2 regions of the Roseibium sp. AWQ4_254 genome follow, and region 1 is predicted to be linked to the other one. Evidence: predicted binding sites of a transcription regulator. Region 1 holds the regulator's gene; the other holds the start of a gene.
The links. Region 1 encodes PhoB, which activates phosphate uptake and scavenging genes when phosphate is short. Its sites were predicted from a motif close to TGTCATNNANCTGTCAT; they were not measured.
Positions count from the first base shown of each region.

Region 2: the regulator PhoB is predicted to act here: its motif matches at 2,520-2,536, upstream of ACXAIC_RS19570 (glycerophosphodiester phosphodiesterase).

Region 1 is NZ_JBSWYH010000026.1:51,880-59,771, forward strand. It holds gene ACXAIC_RS18970 (substrate-binding domain-containing protein) at 1-314, shown strand, start outside; gene pstC (phosphate ABC transporter permease subunit PstC) at 399-1,871, shown strand; gene pstA (phosphate ABC transporter permease PstA) at 1,871-3,220, shown strand; gene pstB (phosphate ABC transporter ATP-binding protein PstB) at 3,232-4,029, shown strand; gene phoU (phosphate signaling complex protein PhoU) at 4,061-4,756, shown strand; gene phoB (phosphate regulon transcriptional regulator PhoB) at 4,829-5,527, shown strand; gene ACXAIC_RS19000 (GcrA family cell cycle regulator) at 6,017-6,559, opposite strand; gene ACXAIC_RS19005 (acetylornithine transaminase) at 7,039-7,892, shown strand, end outside.
Region 2 is NZ_JBSWYH010000028.1:24,537-32,428, reverse strand. It holds gene ACXAIC_RS19590 (fumarate hydratase) at 1-18, opposite strand, end outside; gene ACXAIC_RS19585 (YceI family protein) at 435-992, opposite strand; gene ACXAIC_RS19580 (cytochrome b) at 1,017-1,601, opposite strand; gene ACXAIC_RS19575 (YceI family protein) at 1,655-2,236, opposite strand; gene ACXAIC_RS19570 (glycerophosphodiester phosphodiesterase) at 2,635-3,357, shown strand; gene ACXAIC_RS19565 (FecR domain-containing protein) at 3,743-4,501, shown strand; gene ACXAIC_RS19560 (EAL domain-containing protein) at 4,573-7,344, shown strand; gene ACXAIC_RS19555 (NAD-dependent succinate-semialdehyde dehydrogenase) at 7,472-7,892, opposite strand, start outside.

The DNA of each region.
Region 1 (7,892 bases):
CGAACGGCATCGGCGTTTTCGGTCTGGCGTTCTACGAGAACAACACCGACAAGCTGAAAGTCGCAACGATGGATGGGATCGCTCCGTCCACCGAGACCATCGCTTCCGGTGAATATCCGGTTTCCCGTCCGCTCTTCTTCTACGTCAAGAAGGCACATATCGGCGTGATCCCGGGCCTGAAAGAATACGCTCAGTTCTTCGTTTCTGACGAAATCGCTGGCCCGGACGGTCCTCTGGCTCAGTACGGCCTCGTTTCCGACCCGGAACTGGCTGCGACTCAGGCTGCTGTTGCTGCTGAAGAAACCATGAAGTAATCAGCCGTCCGGCTGATTGTGAGGGGCGGCCGTGATCGCCGCCCCTTTTTCTTTTTGTACTTTCTAAAAATTCCGGGGGAGCAAATGCCTTTGTTCTGGCTCATCTTGACCGTGCTCATCATCGCTGCGGTGGGGTACGTTCTTGGGCGGTCGCGGGCCCTGTCCAGTGCCGGGGGAGAGCTGTCGGCTCTGCATTCCCTACCGTCCTACTACGGCACGAACGTCGCGATGAAGGCTGCCGTTCCCGCCTTGTTGCTCCTTGTCGCCTGGCTGCTCGTGCAGCCGATCTACGTGAACAGCTCCATTTCCGGCATGATCCCGGAAAGCGCCATTCAGGAAGGCTCGTCCCGGGGTCTGGTGCTGGCTGAGGTCCGCCGGACCGCGCGCGGCCTCGACAATGCGGTCGCGATTGGCGCCATGGATGAAGACTTCGCGCGCAATGCCCGCGCCGACTTCACTGACGTCACCACCCGCCTCAAGGATGCGGGCCAGATTGTGACCTCCCAGGTCACCCAGCCGGTTCTGCGCGCCGCGCAAAGTTTCCGCGTGATGAACGCCACCGGCAATCTGATGATGACTGTTGCCATTCTATTGGTCTCCCTGGCCGGGGCAGCCTTTGGCCTGCGCGAGACCAATGCTGACTTCCGGGCGCGAAATGTGGTCGAGCAGGGTATCAAGGCACTGCTGATTGCAGCGGCCTCGATAGCCATCCTGACCACGATCGGCATCGTGTTGTCGCTGGTGTTCAACACCGCCGAGTTCTTTCGTCTTTATCCGGCCACGGACTTCTTCTTCGGCACGACCTGGTCGCCAAGCTTCTCCGGCCGGGGCAGCTCGTCTGAGTTGGGCATCGTGCCGCTGCTCTGGGGCACGTTCTACATCTCGCTGGTTGCCCTTGTGGTGGCAGTGCCGATCGGCCTCTTCGCCGCCGTCTATCTGTCGGAATATGCCGGTCCGAAAGTTCGGGCCGTTGCCAAGCCTCTTCTGGAGGTTCTGGCGGGTATCCCGACCATTGTGTACGGTCTCTTCGCCCTTCTGACCGTCGGGCCGCTGCTGATGTCCATCTTCGGGGAAAACGGCCTTGGCATCATGCAGGCCGGGACCGCCGTCATGACGGCCGGTCTGGTCATGGGCATCATGCTCATTCCCTTTGTCAGCTCGCTGTCCGATGACATCATCAACGCGGTGCCCCAGGCCATGCGGGACGGGTCCTACGGTCTGGGCGCGACCAAGTCGGAAACCGTGCGCCAGGTGATCCTGCCTGCCGCGCTTCCGGGCATTGTCGGCGCCATCCTGCTGGCAGCGTCGCGCGCCATCGGTGAAACCATGATTGTGGTGCTCGGGGCAGGGGCAGCCGCACGGCTCAGCCTGAACCCGTTCGAAGCCATGACAACGGTGACTGCCAAAATCGTCAGCCAGCTGACCGGGGATGCGGATTTTGCTTCGCCCGTTGCGCTTGTTGCCTTTGCGTTGGGCATGACGCTGTTCGTGATTACGCTTGGTCTTAATATTGTCGCGCTTTACATCGTGCGCAAATACCGGGAGCAGTATGACTGATGACCGATACAACTCTTCCTCCCGAAGCGGGCGAAACCACTTCGGCCGCGCCGCGCCAGCCCAAGTCGCTTTATGCGCTGGATGATCTTACTCGCAAGCGCAATGCAGCGGAAAAACGGTTCCAGGCCTACGGTATTGCCGCCATCGTGATCGGGCTGTTCTTCCTGGTGGTTCTGGCCTTTGCCATCATCTCCCAGGGCATTCCGGCCTTCTCGCGCACGGTTGTTGAAGTGAAGTTTACCGTGACGCAGGAGCAGTATGAAGCAGCGGAAAAGCAGCTCTTCAAGACGAAAGCCTATGAGCAACTTTTCCTGAACGCCCTGACCGCCCAGCTGAAGGACAGTGGCATCGAAGCAGCGGTTGAACCGGCAGCCATCGGCCGCATTGTCGGCAAGCCGGGCAATACAATCCGTTCCTTTTACCGGGAAAATGAAGACAAGCTCGGCGAGCCAGTCGACTTCAAGCTGGCCGCTTCGTCCCGGGTGGATGGCTATATCAATGGCCGGATCACGCGCGACAACATGACCGACAGCCGGTTCCTGAAGTCGTCGGATCTGGACATTGTTGACCATCTGGTCGATGCGGGCGTCCTCAAGAGCGTCTTCAACTGGCAGTTCGTGACCGGTGCGGATGCCGGGGTGGACAATCCGGGTGCTGCTGGCATTGGGGCGTCCGTGGTCGGTTCCTTCTTTATGATGCTGGTCGTGCTGTTCCTGTCCCTGCCCATCGGCGTTGCCGCCTCCATCTATCTGGAAGAGTTTGCACCGCAGAACCGGTTCACCGATCTGATCGAGGTGAATATTTCCAACCTGGCTGCCGTGCCGTCCATCGTGTTCGGCATTCTGGGCCTGGCCGTGTTCATCCAGTTCATGCATCTGCCGCAATCGGCCCCGCTGGTCGGTGGGCTGGTGCTGACGCTGATGACCCTGCCGACCATCATCATCTCCACACGGGCGTCCTTGAAAGCGGTGCCGCCGAGCATCCGGGATGCGGCGCTGGGCGTCGGAGCGTCCAAGATGCAGGCCATCTTCCACCATGTGCTGCCACTGGCCATGCCGGGCATTTTGACCGGCACCATCATTGGTCTGGCCCAGGCTCTTGGGGAGACCGCGCCGCTGCTGCTGATCGGGATGGTCGGCTTTGTGGCCCGTGGGTATCCGGACGGGCTCGTCTCCGGCTTCATGGACCCGAACTCCGCCATGCCGGCCCAGATCTACACCTGGGCGGCCCGGGCCGACTATGCCTTTTACGAGAAGGCCTGGGGCGGGATTATTGTGCTCCTGATTTTCCTTCTTTCCATGAACATTCTCGCAATCATCCTGCGCCGCAGGTTTGAGCGCCGCTGGTAAGGATTGATCCGATGAACGAGATGCCGACGATTGAACAGGCGAAAGAGATGACCGACAGCAAGATTTCCGCCAACAAGGTCCAGGTCTATTACGGCGACACCCATGCCATCAAAGACGTGGATATTGAAATCCAGCCGCGTTCCGTTACGGCCTTCATTGGCCCGTCCGGCTGTGGCAAGTCGACCTTCCTGCGCACCTTGAATCGCATGAACGACACCATAGATATCTGTCGTGTCGAAGGCTCCATCAAGATTGACGGCGAAGACATTTACGATCCGAAGGTCGATCCGGTGCAGCTGCGGGCCAAGGTGGGCATGGTGTTCCAGAAGCCGAACCCGTTCCCGAAGTCGATTTACGACAATATTGCCTATGGTCCGCGGATCCACGGCCTGTCCCGCAACAAGGCGGAACTGGACGATATCGTGGCCTCGAGCCTTCAGAAGGCCGGCCTTTGGGAAGAAGTCAAGAACCGGCTGGATGAGCCGGGAACAGGCATGTCCGGCGGACAGCAGCAGCGTCTGTGCATTGCGCGCGCAATTGCCGTCAGCCCGGAAGTGATCCTGATGGATGAACCATGTTCGGCACTTGATCCCATTGCTACGGCAAAGGTTGAGGAACTGATCGACGAGCTGCGCGAAAACTACACGATCGTGATCGTGACCCACTCCATGCAGCAGGCGGCCCGTGTCTCTCAGCGCACCGCGTTTTTCCACCTGGGAATTCTGGTTGAGGAAGGTCAGACAGAAGACATCTTTACCAACCCACAGGACAAACGCACGCAGGATTACATCACCGGACGCTTTGGCTAAGCGTATTTGCGAAATCTGAAGGGGACACAGGATGTCTGAACATACAGTCTCGGCTTATGACGAGGAACTGACTGCCATGGCCGGCAAAGTCGCCGAGATGGGCGGCCTTGCAGAACGGGCGTTCGCGGATGCGGTGCATGCGCTGGTCAACCAGGATCTTGATCTGGCCAAGGCTACCATTTCCGGCGATGAACGCCTGGATGGGTTGCATCAGGACGTGGAGATGAAGCTGATCGAGATGATCGCCCGCCGCCAGCCCATGGGGCAGGACCTGCGCGAGATCACTGCCGCCAGCCGCATCGCCAATGACCTGGAGCGGGTGGGCGACCTGGCCAAGAACGTGGCCAAGCGTGTGATTGCCATCGATAGCAATCTCCAGTCCAAAAAGCTGGCCATCGGGGTCGAGCACATGACCGAGCTGGCCCTGTCCCAGCTCAAGCAGGTGCTTGACGCCTATACGCGGCGCGATGCCGAGGCGGCGCGCCGGGTGCAGGAAGGGGACGCGGAAGTCGACGCGATCTATACTTCCCTTTTCCGGGAATTGCTCACCTACATGATGGAAGACCCGCGGGTGATCACCCAATGTGTCCATTTGCTGTTCTGCGCCAAGAACATCGAGCGGATCGGGGATCACGCGACCAATATTGCGGAGAATGTCTTCTTCATGGTCACAGGCGAGCGTCTGCCGGAAGAGCGGGAAAAGCTCGACGAAACGACCAGCGCATAAACCTCTGCAAAAAACAGTGCGCAATTTCCGGCCGGCGCCTGGGCGCCGGCCGCCTAGACGGAGCAAGAACGAATGCCGAAGGTCCTCATCGTTGAAGACGAAGAACCGCTCAGCCTTCTCTTGAGATACAATCTGGAAGCGGAAGGATATCAGGTGGATTCCTGTGTCCGGGGCGATGAGGCGGAAATCCGCCTGCGGGAAAGCCTGCCGGATCTGCTGCTTCTGGACTGGATGCTGCCGGGCCTGTCCGGCATTGAACTGTGCCGCCGCCTACGCACCCGCGAGGACACCGAGCGCCTGCCGGTTATCATGCTGACGGCGCGGGGCGAGGAAGCGGAGCGGATCCGCGGCCTGTCGACCGGGGCAGATGACTATGTGGTCAAGCCGTTCTCCGTGCCGGAGCTGATGGCGCGGGTCCGTGCGATCCTGCGCCGGGCCAGCCCGGAAGTGGTCTCCACGATGTTGCGTTCCGGCGATATTGAACTGGACCGGGAAACCCACCGGGTCCGGCGCAATACCAAGGAAATCCACCTGGGCCCGACCGAGTTCCGCCTGCTGGAGTTCCTGATGACGTCGCCTGGGCGGGTGTTTTCCCGCGAGCAGCTTCTGGACGGTGTCTGGGGTCATGATGTCTATGTGGACGAGCGCACGGTTGATGTGCATGTGGGCCGTCTGCGCAAAGCCCTCAACAGGGGCAAGGCCAAGGACCCGATCCGCACGGTCCGCGGCGCGGGCTACGCCTTCAACGATCAGTTTTCAGCCGTCGGCTGATATCAACCTCACCAAACAGGACCCTATTCGACCGTGACATGAGAGCGTTCCGCAAGGAACGGGTCACAGGGTGATGTGCGGCTTCGTCCAAGACGCGCGACACGGCGGAACGCTCTCGTGTCGTAGCTTAAGGTGGCTCCTACCAACCTCAATAGATAGGAACCGATCTGACCGTGTTTGGGGACTGTTCGTCAAGGAGCAGGTTGCAGGGCGATATGGTTTATCGTTCAAAACTTGGGACGCAGCTGAACAGTCCTCAAACGCGGCCTCGGTGGCCTGCTCCGGCCCGCCGGACTGCGTTGCGCCGCTTGAACGGCCAACCAGGCCGTCCTGCGTGCCTCTCCTTGCCGGTGAACTTGCCCCCTCCAATAGGGACCTTTTGGGTGAGGTTGGCATGGGGCCTGGTAGGTGCTGGAAAATAAAAGCACGCTTCAAACTGAAAAGCCCGCCAAAATAGCGGGCTTTTCTCGTTTGAAAGAAGGTGGGGCGTCAGCCGGCCTTCGCAATCACTTTGCGGTCGCGGCGGCGGTCGGCGACCGGCTGGTAGGCGATCTTGCAGTGATGGGTGCAATAGGGAACACCGGCTTCGGACTGGCGGCCGCAGAAGTAGAAGTCGTCCGTCGCCGGGTCGCCGATCGGCCATTTGCAGGTGCGCTCGGTCAGCGTCAGGATCGTGGCACGCTGGGAAATCGGCACCACCAGTTCGGCCACCGGCTCTGGCTTGATCTCTGCAACGGGCGCAGGGGCTGTATCCGCCTTGAGCGCCGTCGCCCCAATTGTTTGCGGCGGCTGCTGGGCCGGCTTCTTCGGAGCTGAGCTGGTGTTGGTGTTGCTGGCGGTTGCAGAGCGCGGCCGACGGGGCTTGGTGCTTGCGCTTGAGGTCTTTGCCCGCCCGGACAGGCCAAGCCGGTGAACCTTGCCGATCACGGCATTCCGGGTGACGCCTCCAAGCTCGCCAGCGATCTGGCTTGCGCTCAAGCCGTCACCCCAAAGTTTCTTGAGGAGTTCAACCCGTTCGTTTGTCCAACTCATTGCCCGCACCTTTTATTGCGGCCTCTGCGGCCATTAACCCCGTATTAAGCATGCTGGTGCATGCCTAAGTGTGGCATATCTAGTATCTTCGAGTGATTTGCCTTACGAGATGTCGTGTCTGATTGGTCACAGATTACAATAACGTTAATTTGTGAGGCAACCATTGGGCCCAAACCAGTTGGGGATGAAGGGACTTTTCCCCAAGTATGGCGAGGGTATTGAGAATTTTACGAATTCTGTTCCGGTGACTCTACGTATGCGGCCTGGCCGCAGGCCCATTGACAGATAATGGGGCGGCCAGTGTATAACGGAACCGCAACGTGCCGCCTCTCAGGGGCGGCACGTTGCGTTTTGGCCTTGTGCAGGTCTGACGGTGTGCGCGTGCACCGCAGCCAGCCTGCCGGAGCTGAAATCCCTGAAAACCGCCAGTCCCTGCCACACTCGACAGCGCGGGGACGGCCATGGAGTTGAATGAGGTTATGTCCGCGACCGCACTGTTTGGGAATTACGCAAGATCATCCCTGAGCTTTGATCACGGGGAAGGTGTCTGGCTGGTGACCAAGGACGGCCGACGATACCTCGATTGCGGGTCCGGCATCGCTGTGAATTCCTGCGGCCACAGTCACCCGCATCTGGTCAAGGCGCTTCAGGAACAGGCGGCGAAGCTCTGGCACATTTCCAACCTGCACCAGATGCCCGAGGGGGAACGGCTGGCGCAGCGGCTGGCGGATGCCTCCTTTGCCGACAAGGTGCTGTTCGTGAATTCCGGGGCCGAAGCCATGGAAGCGGCGATCAAATGCGCCCGCCGCCATCAATATGACAAGGGCCATCCGGAACGGTTTCACATTGTCACCTTTGAAGGGGCTTTCCACGGCCGTACCATCGCGACGATCGCCGCCGGGGGGCAGGAGAAATACCTGGAAGGCTTTGGCCCCAAGGCGCCCGGTTTCGACCAGGTGCCGGCGGGCGATCTGGATGCGCTCAAGGCGGTCATAGGCCCCCAGACAGCGGCCATCGCGATTGAACCGGTTCAGGGCGAGGGCGGTATCCGGGAAATCCAGCCGGACTTTCTGCGCGCCCTGCGCAAACTGTGTGACGACAACGGCCTGCTGCTCATTTTCGATGAGATCCAGACCGGCATCGGCCGGACGGGCAAGCTGTTTGCCCATGAATGGACCGGTGTCAGCCCGGACCTGATGGCGATTGCCAAGGGGATCGGCGGCGGTTTTCCCATGGGCGCGTGCCTGGCGACGCAAGAGGCTGCCGGCGCGCTCGGGCCTGGCACTCACGGCACCACATTTGGTGGCAATCCGCTCGCCATGGCTGTTGGCAA
Region 2 (7,892 bases), on a different contig from region 1:
GGTGACGGGAGCGTTCATGAGACGTCTTTCCTGGTCTGGCTGGCACCGGTGCTGCGGCCACCGGTCTCGCTGGAGCGTTGTGTGATGTTCTCATACGGCAAAAAGGCTGCAGACGCCAAGTCCCGCAGCCTTCTCACTTTGGTTGGGGCGTGCCGCGTTCATCCCGATTTGAACGGCTTTGGCCTTTGTGTTCACATCTCTGAATTCAGGCAGAGACAGACAAATCCAATGAAACGCTGCTTGGTCCTGGTGTGTTGGAACTGAAATCCGCCTCAAATGTGCAGCGCGCGCCGTAGCGTATTTCAATTCCGAAAACCAAAATCGAAACATAGACTTGCTAGTCACCCTCATGAATTTGAAGTTCGTGCTGAACGCGCTGGAAAATGAGACGAACTTCAGATCAGGGTGACAAGGGTGAAGAGCGCTGAGTGCGCTCAGCGGGTAGCCGTCAGGTCCAGGGTGACGGTCACCGCATCGCCAACCGTGTCCTTGCCGACACTGGAGCCCAGTTTGTAGTCCAGGCGGTTGAGTGAGGCTGTTCCCTTGGCCTGGGCTGTGTCGCCGGTGATGTCGAGAGTAAAGTCCAGCGTGACCGGCTGGGAAATGCCCTTGATTGTCAGCGTGCCGTCGGCCTTGTAGACGTTGCCGTCCACATGCGAAACGCTGTCCGCCGTGAATTCTGCCTTCGGAAATCCGGATGCATCAAACCAGTCCGGAGCGGGCAGGGTGCTGTCGAATTGCGGATTGCCCGTCGAGGCGCTGGCCGGTTCGATCTCGGCCGAGATCTTGGAGGCACCCGGATTGTCCGTATCGAAATCGATGTTTGCGGTCCAGGATGTGAAGGTGCCTTTGAGCGGCTGACCGGCCTGCTGGACTTCAAATCCAAGCGAGCTCTGGACCGGATCCACGGTCCAGGTGTCGGCAAAGACCGGGGCGGATGCCGTAATCGCAGACACCGCGACAAAGGCATAAGACAGCTTTTTCAGATGCATGTGAACATTTCCTGATTGAGCACATTAGGAGCTGGAACGGGCGGGGCCCGTGGAGATCATCCGCTTCAACGTGTCGTCCCGGGCGATGAAATGGTGTTTCAGCGCGGCGGCCAAGTGGGCGGTGATCAGCGCCATCAATAGATAGGCGCCATATTCATGCAGGATCTTGAACACCGTTTCCGCTTCGGCCTTGGAGCCGAGGACGCCGGGCACGGGAAGATGCGGCACCGGCACGATGTTGAAGATGAAAGTCGGAATGCCATAGGGAGAGGCGGATGCGACCATCCAGCCAGTGAGCGGCAAGGCAAACAAGAACGCATAGAGACCGGCATGGCCAAGATGTGCGGCCAGCTTCTCTAGAGGATGCATGCCGTCTGGCAGTTTCGGCGCCGGGTTCACCAGGCGCCACAAAAGCCGCAGAACCGCAAGCGCTAAAACCACGAAACCGATGGACTTATGCAGCTGAAACAGCGGAAAGGTTGCCGGATCGGTCAGAGGTAGCGATGTCATGTAAAGCCCGAGGGCCAGCATGGCGAAGATCAGCGCGGCCATTGTCCAATGAAAGGCAATTGCGATGCGTCCATAGCCTGAAGAGGTGTTGCGCAGCATGGCCGCCTCCCTGAAAAGAAGGAGGCCGGATGTTCCGGCCTCCGAATATTTTCTTATTCTGCGTCAGCTTTCAGCGCTTCCGCGTCGAAGGAAATGCTGATCTCGTCGCCGACATAAGGCACAAATTTGTCCATTCCGTAATCGGAGCGTTTGATCACGGTGGAGACGGCAAAACCGGCGGCCGGTTTCTTTTTCATCGGATGTTCACCCAGGTTCAGCACGTCCACGGTCAGGGTGGCCGGCTTGGTGATGCCTTTGATCGTCAGGTCACCGGTCACAGCAAGCTGTTTCTCGCCGGTCTGTTCAACCTTCGTGCTTTTGAAGGTTGCCGTCGGAAATTTGGCAGCGTCGAAGAAATCCGCGCTCTTCAGGTGCGTGTCGCGGTCCGGCCAGAACGTGTCGAGGCTGTCGATCTTGATGGTGAATTCAATGGTCGAATCGGCCGGATTGTCCTGGTCGATCATCAGTTTGCCATCCCAGTCGGCAAAACGGCCGTCTGTGGTGGAATAGCCAAGGTGGTTATAAGAGAAAGCCAGGTTGGAGTGGGACTTGTCGAACGCGTAGGAAACCGGGTCTGCGAGGGCAGGACCTGCCAGGAGCGTAAGGGCCAGTGCGGAAGCGGCGAGACGGATCATGATCAAACCTCATATCATATTTTGAAAGAGCGTTCGCTCATGAACGCTGCAGAGGGGAAGATAGGCCAGAAATCCGGTTGCGCAATTTAACTGACCGTTCGGCATGACTGAACAATACCCGGAAAAGAATCGGGGCCAGCGCAGCCAACCCGAAAAACGATCTGCCAACCGGACTGAGCATCGGAATCAAATGCGTCGCATGAGGTGCAAACTGTGCGTTTTTGATCACAGATCCTGTATGACTTCTTTGCCTAAGTGGTTGAATACGCTAAACAAGAAAAACTGTCATCATTCCATCAAGAATTTCAGGCACCACTTTATTCAACTTCCCTCACAGGGGGCATGATGGAAGCCCTTTCGCTCCAGACAATCTGTTTGGAGACACAGGAGTATTTAACGTGAACCACGCGGTCATAGTGTGTCATCGGGGAGCAAGCCTCAAGGCGCCGGAAAATACGTTCGCTTCCCTGGAAAAGGCGATCGAGCAGGGTGCGGAAGTGGTGGAGCTGGATGTGCGTCCCTCCAAAGATGGTGTTTTGTATGTGCTGCACGACGCCACCTTGGACCGCACGTCGAACGGAACCGGGCATATTGCCGACATGGTGTCCGCCGATGTGGACATGCTTGATGCGGGCAGCTGGTTCGGGCCGGACTACAAGGGAGAGTGTATTCCCCGTCTCGGCGCGTTTTTGGATGCCTGCAAAGCGCGGATCGGAACCTATGTGGAGATCAAGGAAGGAGACCCGGCCGAAATTCGAGACATGCTGGCGGTTCGCGGCATGTTGAACGATGCCTGGACCTTTTCCTTTGATCAGGCCATTCGGGCTGAAGCGCGGGCCAAGGTTCCCGATCTCAGGCGCATGGTTCTGTTTGCCCATGTCGGGTCGGTGGAGCGGGCTGTCGCCCAGGATGCGCATATCCTGGAGTTTGATGCGGATACTCTGGAACAGCAACTTGTCGAGGAAGCCAAGGCAGCCAACCTGATCACCCAGATGTTTTATGGCGGGGAGGACCGGGCGGTGTTTGAAAAGGCCGTTCGTTGCGGGGTGGAACAGATGAATATCGATCACGTGGATCTCTTCCGCGACATTGAACGCAGTCTTCTGTCTCCGGCTGCTTAAGGCTGGTGACACCGAAGAAGTTTTAATCTTCGTATTCACATTTGCGTAACCGTATCATCGAAATATCTCAGATAAACATCTGAATTCACGAAAGGTTAAATAGCTGAAGATGGCTATGAATTGGTTGCACCTGCGGAATTTGGATGTATGACTGTAAAAAATAGCAATTATCGCCAGAGATGTCGGGTTCTGAACTCGGGTGCAAATTCCTTTTACTGGTGCAGCCGGTACAAAATACGAATTTTTGCTGCCCTTTTTTTTAATAGTCTTGATGGTCGCTGGGGCCTTTCAGAGCGCTGCCGCCACTGAATGGGTCGTGAAGCGGGTTTCCGGCCCTGTTTATTTCGTTGCGCCTGGCTTGGAGGCATTCCGGGCCAGGAAGGGAATGGTCTTTCAAAAGGGCTTCACACTGGCGACCAGGTCCCGAGCCCGGGCGCTGATCGCCCGGGGAACGGAAACCATTACGGTTGGTCCTGAAACAACGGTTGCTCTGTCCAAACGGTTCAGCAACCGGGGAAAGACAACCCTTTTGCAACGTAAGGGCAAAGTAACTGTCGACGTCGCCAAACGGAACCGCCCGCATTATTATGTCGAAACCCCGTTTCTGGCTGCGGTGGTGAAGGGAACCAAATTTGATGTTTCCGTCGATAGCCGCCGGGCCCGGGTGTCTGTGCAACGGGGGGTGGTCGGGGTCGAGGACTTCGCCTCCGGGGACCGCGCGGATCTTGGAGCCGGCCAGAATGCGTCAAGTGCTTCCAGTGGCGGCCGTGGGCTTGATGTCGGCGGCCGGACGAAGCCATCGGTGCGCCAAGGGCGCCCAAGGAAACCGAAGGTCAGCGCGCCGAGCCCTCCTGGCCAGTCGAAAAAAGCCAGACATGCGAACCGTGTCGAACCTGCCATCAAAGAAAAACGTGGCTGGTTTGAGGCCCTCTTTTCCAGATCTGACGCTGCTGGCAGTTCAGGAACCTCCGACGCTGGTGGCGTAGGCAAAGGGAGTGAAAAGGGCAACAACGGGGACGGCAATGGTGGTGGCAATGGCAACGGCAACAACGGAAATGGGAGCGGCAACAATGGGAACGGGAACGGTGGTGGCAACGGCAACGGTGGTGGCAACGGCGGCGGCAATGGCAATGGAAACCGCTAGAGCCGACATGACGAAACCGGCGAATTGCGCGCGCCGCGCTGGACGTTAGGACACCTGAGCGGGGGCGGATGGTGCTGATTTGGCGGGACAATATCGGTGGGCGTTTGCTCAATGCCGCTCTGGTTGCTTTGGTGGTTCTTGTCTCAGTTGCGGGCTTGCGCGTTTTCGGTGTGACGGCGGCCCTTGACAGGCTGTTATGGGAGACCCGTTTTGCCCTCGACCAGCGGCCGGTCTCCGGGGACATCGTTTTTGTCGACATTGATGCCCGCAGCCTGGCTGAAATTGGTCATTGGCCGCTCCCCCGCAGGATCTATGCGCGACTGATCGACCTGCTGATTGCGGGCGGTGCTCAGGACATGGTCTTTGACATCGACTTCAGCGCAGAATCCAATGCTTTGGACGACATGCTTCTGGCGCAAGCCCTGAAAAAGGCCGGCAATGCCAGCCTGGCGGTCTTCACCCAGGCCGCGTCAGGGGCTGGCGCGGAGGGGACTGTTCTCAACATGCCCCATGAACAGTTTATCGAGCATGCCTGGCCGGTTGTTGTGATGGTGCCTATGGAGGCGGACAGCCGGATCTGGCGCAACCTTTATGGCCATGAGATCAACGGCACGACGGAACTGTCCGTCGCCAGCCTGATCGGAGAGCATACAGGCGGCGTGAACGGCAGCTTTTTTCTCGATTACAGCATTTCGATTGACCAAATCGCGCGCATTTCCCTGGTGGACGTCCTCGACGGCGCCTCCGATCCGTCTTTGTTTGATGGCAAAAAGATCATTATTGGTGCGAGTGCGCTTGAATTGCGTGATCTTTTTCCAGTGCCCGTTCACGGCATCTTGCCCGGGGCGCTCATTCAGGCACTGGGGGCCGAGACGCTTTTGCAGAAGCGGGCTCTGGAGCCCAAGGGCGAAGGCGTGGCGCTGCTCGTTGCAGCCTTGATCTGTGGGCTTTTGTTCATGACCAAGATTGACGGCTGGTCCATCAAGCTTGTGATTCTGGGTCTCGCAGCTGTTGCGATCGAGGCAGCTGCCATTAGCGTGCAGAGCACTGAGCCCATTCTGGTGCCGGCTGCAAGCGCCTATATCCTCCTGTTTCTGGTTGCTGGCGTGATTGTCCTGCGCGAACTTGGCTTCCACAAACTTCTGGCTCAGGTGGCCAATATCAACCAGCGCAACAGCGAGCGTATGCTCGGTCAGGTCTTTGACGACAGCTTCGATGCCATTCTTGTTCTGGACAGGGACTGCCTGATCACCGCAGCCAACCGCACTGCGCGGCAACTTTTCGACAATGAAAAACTCGCAGGCTGCCGCGCTCAGGCCGTTTTGCCCAATGCCCTGGTGGAAGAGGCGCTGGCTGTTCTGGGAGCTGTGAAAGACTGCATTCCGGTGCCGCAACTGCTGGTGCTGACCCAGGAGGGCGCAAGGCGCCGGCTGATCGAATATGTTGTTACAAAAACCGAAAAGACAATCGCGCCAAGCGGGCGGTCTGGCAAGACGAAAAAGACGGCCCTGGCATGCGTGACTTGCCGGGATGTGACGGATGAACGGGAATCGGCCGCCCGTCTGGACTATCTTGCCCGGTTTGATCCGATTACCGGGCTTTTGAACCGGAGCGGCTTTGAGAGTGATCTGGCTGAGCGGACAAAGTCCGCCTGTGTTTCCGCAAACAGGGTTCTGCTGCTTCAGTTTGCGATTTCGAATCTGGACCAGATCGTCGCAACGCTTGGATTTTCATATGGGGACCGGTTGCGGCGATCCATCGCCGCCCGTCTGAAAACCCAGTTGGCTGAGGACATCAGCTGGGCAGCTGTCACCGCTGATGTCTTTGCCGGTGTTCGGCTGCTGGCAGCTGATCAGGACAGCGTCTTGCAGCTTGTGGAGGACATTCAAAAGACAATTGGCGGTGATCATGTCATTGACGGTGCCCATGTCTCCGCGCGTCTCAATATCGGCTATGTGATTGCCGACGGCGATATGGCTCCGGACAGTATCTTGAAACGTGCTGGCAACGCCTTGTCGCTGGCGCGCCGGGACAGCCAGAACCAGGTAGTGTGCTTTCAAAATGAGATGGATACAGCTCTCCAGCGGCGCCGGAGCCTGGAAGGGGAGCTGTTCAAGGCGATTGTCCGCGATGAGTTGCGGCTCGACTATCAGCCACTCGTCAATCTGATCGACGGGTCCATCTTCGGGGTTGAGGCGTTGCTGCGCTGGGACAGCCGGTCCTTCGGGCCGGTGTCACCAGCTGAATTCATTCCGATTGCCGAAGAGACAGGCTACATCGTCGAGCTGGGATCCTGGGCGCTGAACCGGGGTATGAAGGAAGTCCAGTCCTTGCCGGGGGCGCTCCGGCTTTCGGTAAACGTGTCACCGCTCCAATTCTTCCGGGGCAATCTGCTGGAAACCGTGGCGGAAGCCCTCGAGCGCTCGGGGTTTGCGGCCAACCGGCTTGATCTGGAAGTTACCGAGACCCTGTTCGTGGATGAGAGCCCGGATTTGAAACGGAAGATGGAAGAGCTTCAGGCGCTGGGATGTCGTTTTTCGCTGGATGATTTCGGGACGGGCTACTCTTCGCTGGCCTATATCACCGACTATCCGTTCTCCAAGATCAAACTGGACAAGTCCTTTGTCCGGGACACCCTGGAGCGGGAGGAGGACACTGCGGTGATCGAAGCGGTGCTTCTGCTCGCGCAAGGCTACGGAATGACAGTGCTGGTGGAAGGCGTGGAAACGGCGGAACAGGCTCTCCGTCTTCATGAACTCGGCTGCCGCTGCGGCCAGGGCTATTATTTTGGCCGCCCGACAGGGGCGGCCGATATGGCGGCCCAGCTTGTGCAGGCCGCCTGATACATGGCGCAATTCCGGCGGCCACAATCCTTAAATGCCTCTTGGGTCGTGTAATGCGACCCCGCATCAGAGGCTTCGGAGAGTGGCCGCCGGAATTGCGCCATGTGTGACATCCTGTGACCTGAGCTTAAAGCCCCAAGCCGCCGAGGCAGCTGTATTTGATGTTCAGATAGTCATCGAGCCCATATTTGGAGCCCTCATTGCCGATGCCGCTTTCCTTGAAGCCGCCAAAGGGGGCGACTTCAGTGGTTATGACACCTTCGTTGACGCCGACAAGACCATATTGCAGCGCTTCCATGACCCGGAAGCAGCGACCGAGATTCTGGGAGTAAAAATAGCAGGCCAGGCCATATTCCGTGTCATTGGCGACCTGAATTGCCTCTTCTTCCGTCTCAAAGCGGAAGAGAGCAGCCAGAGGCCCAAAGGTTTCTTCACGGGCGACCTTCATGTTGGAGGTGGCGCCGGTGATCAACGTCGGCTCATAGAACGATCCGGGGCCGTCCGGTTTCTTGCCTCCAGCCTCAAGGGTCCCGCCTTTGCGCAGGGCA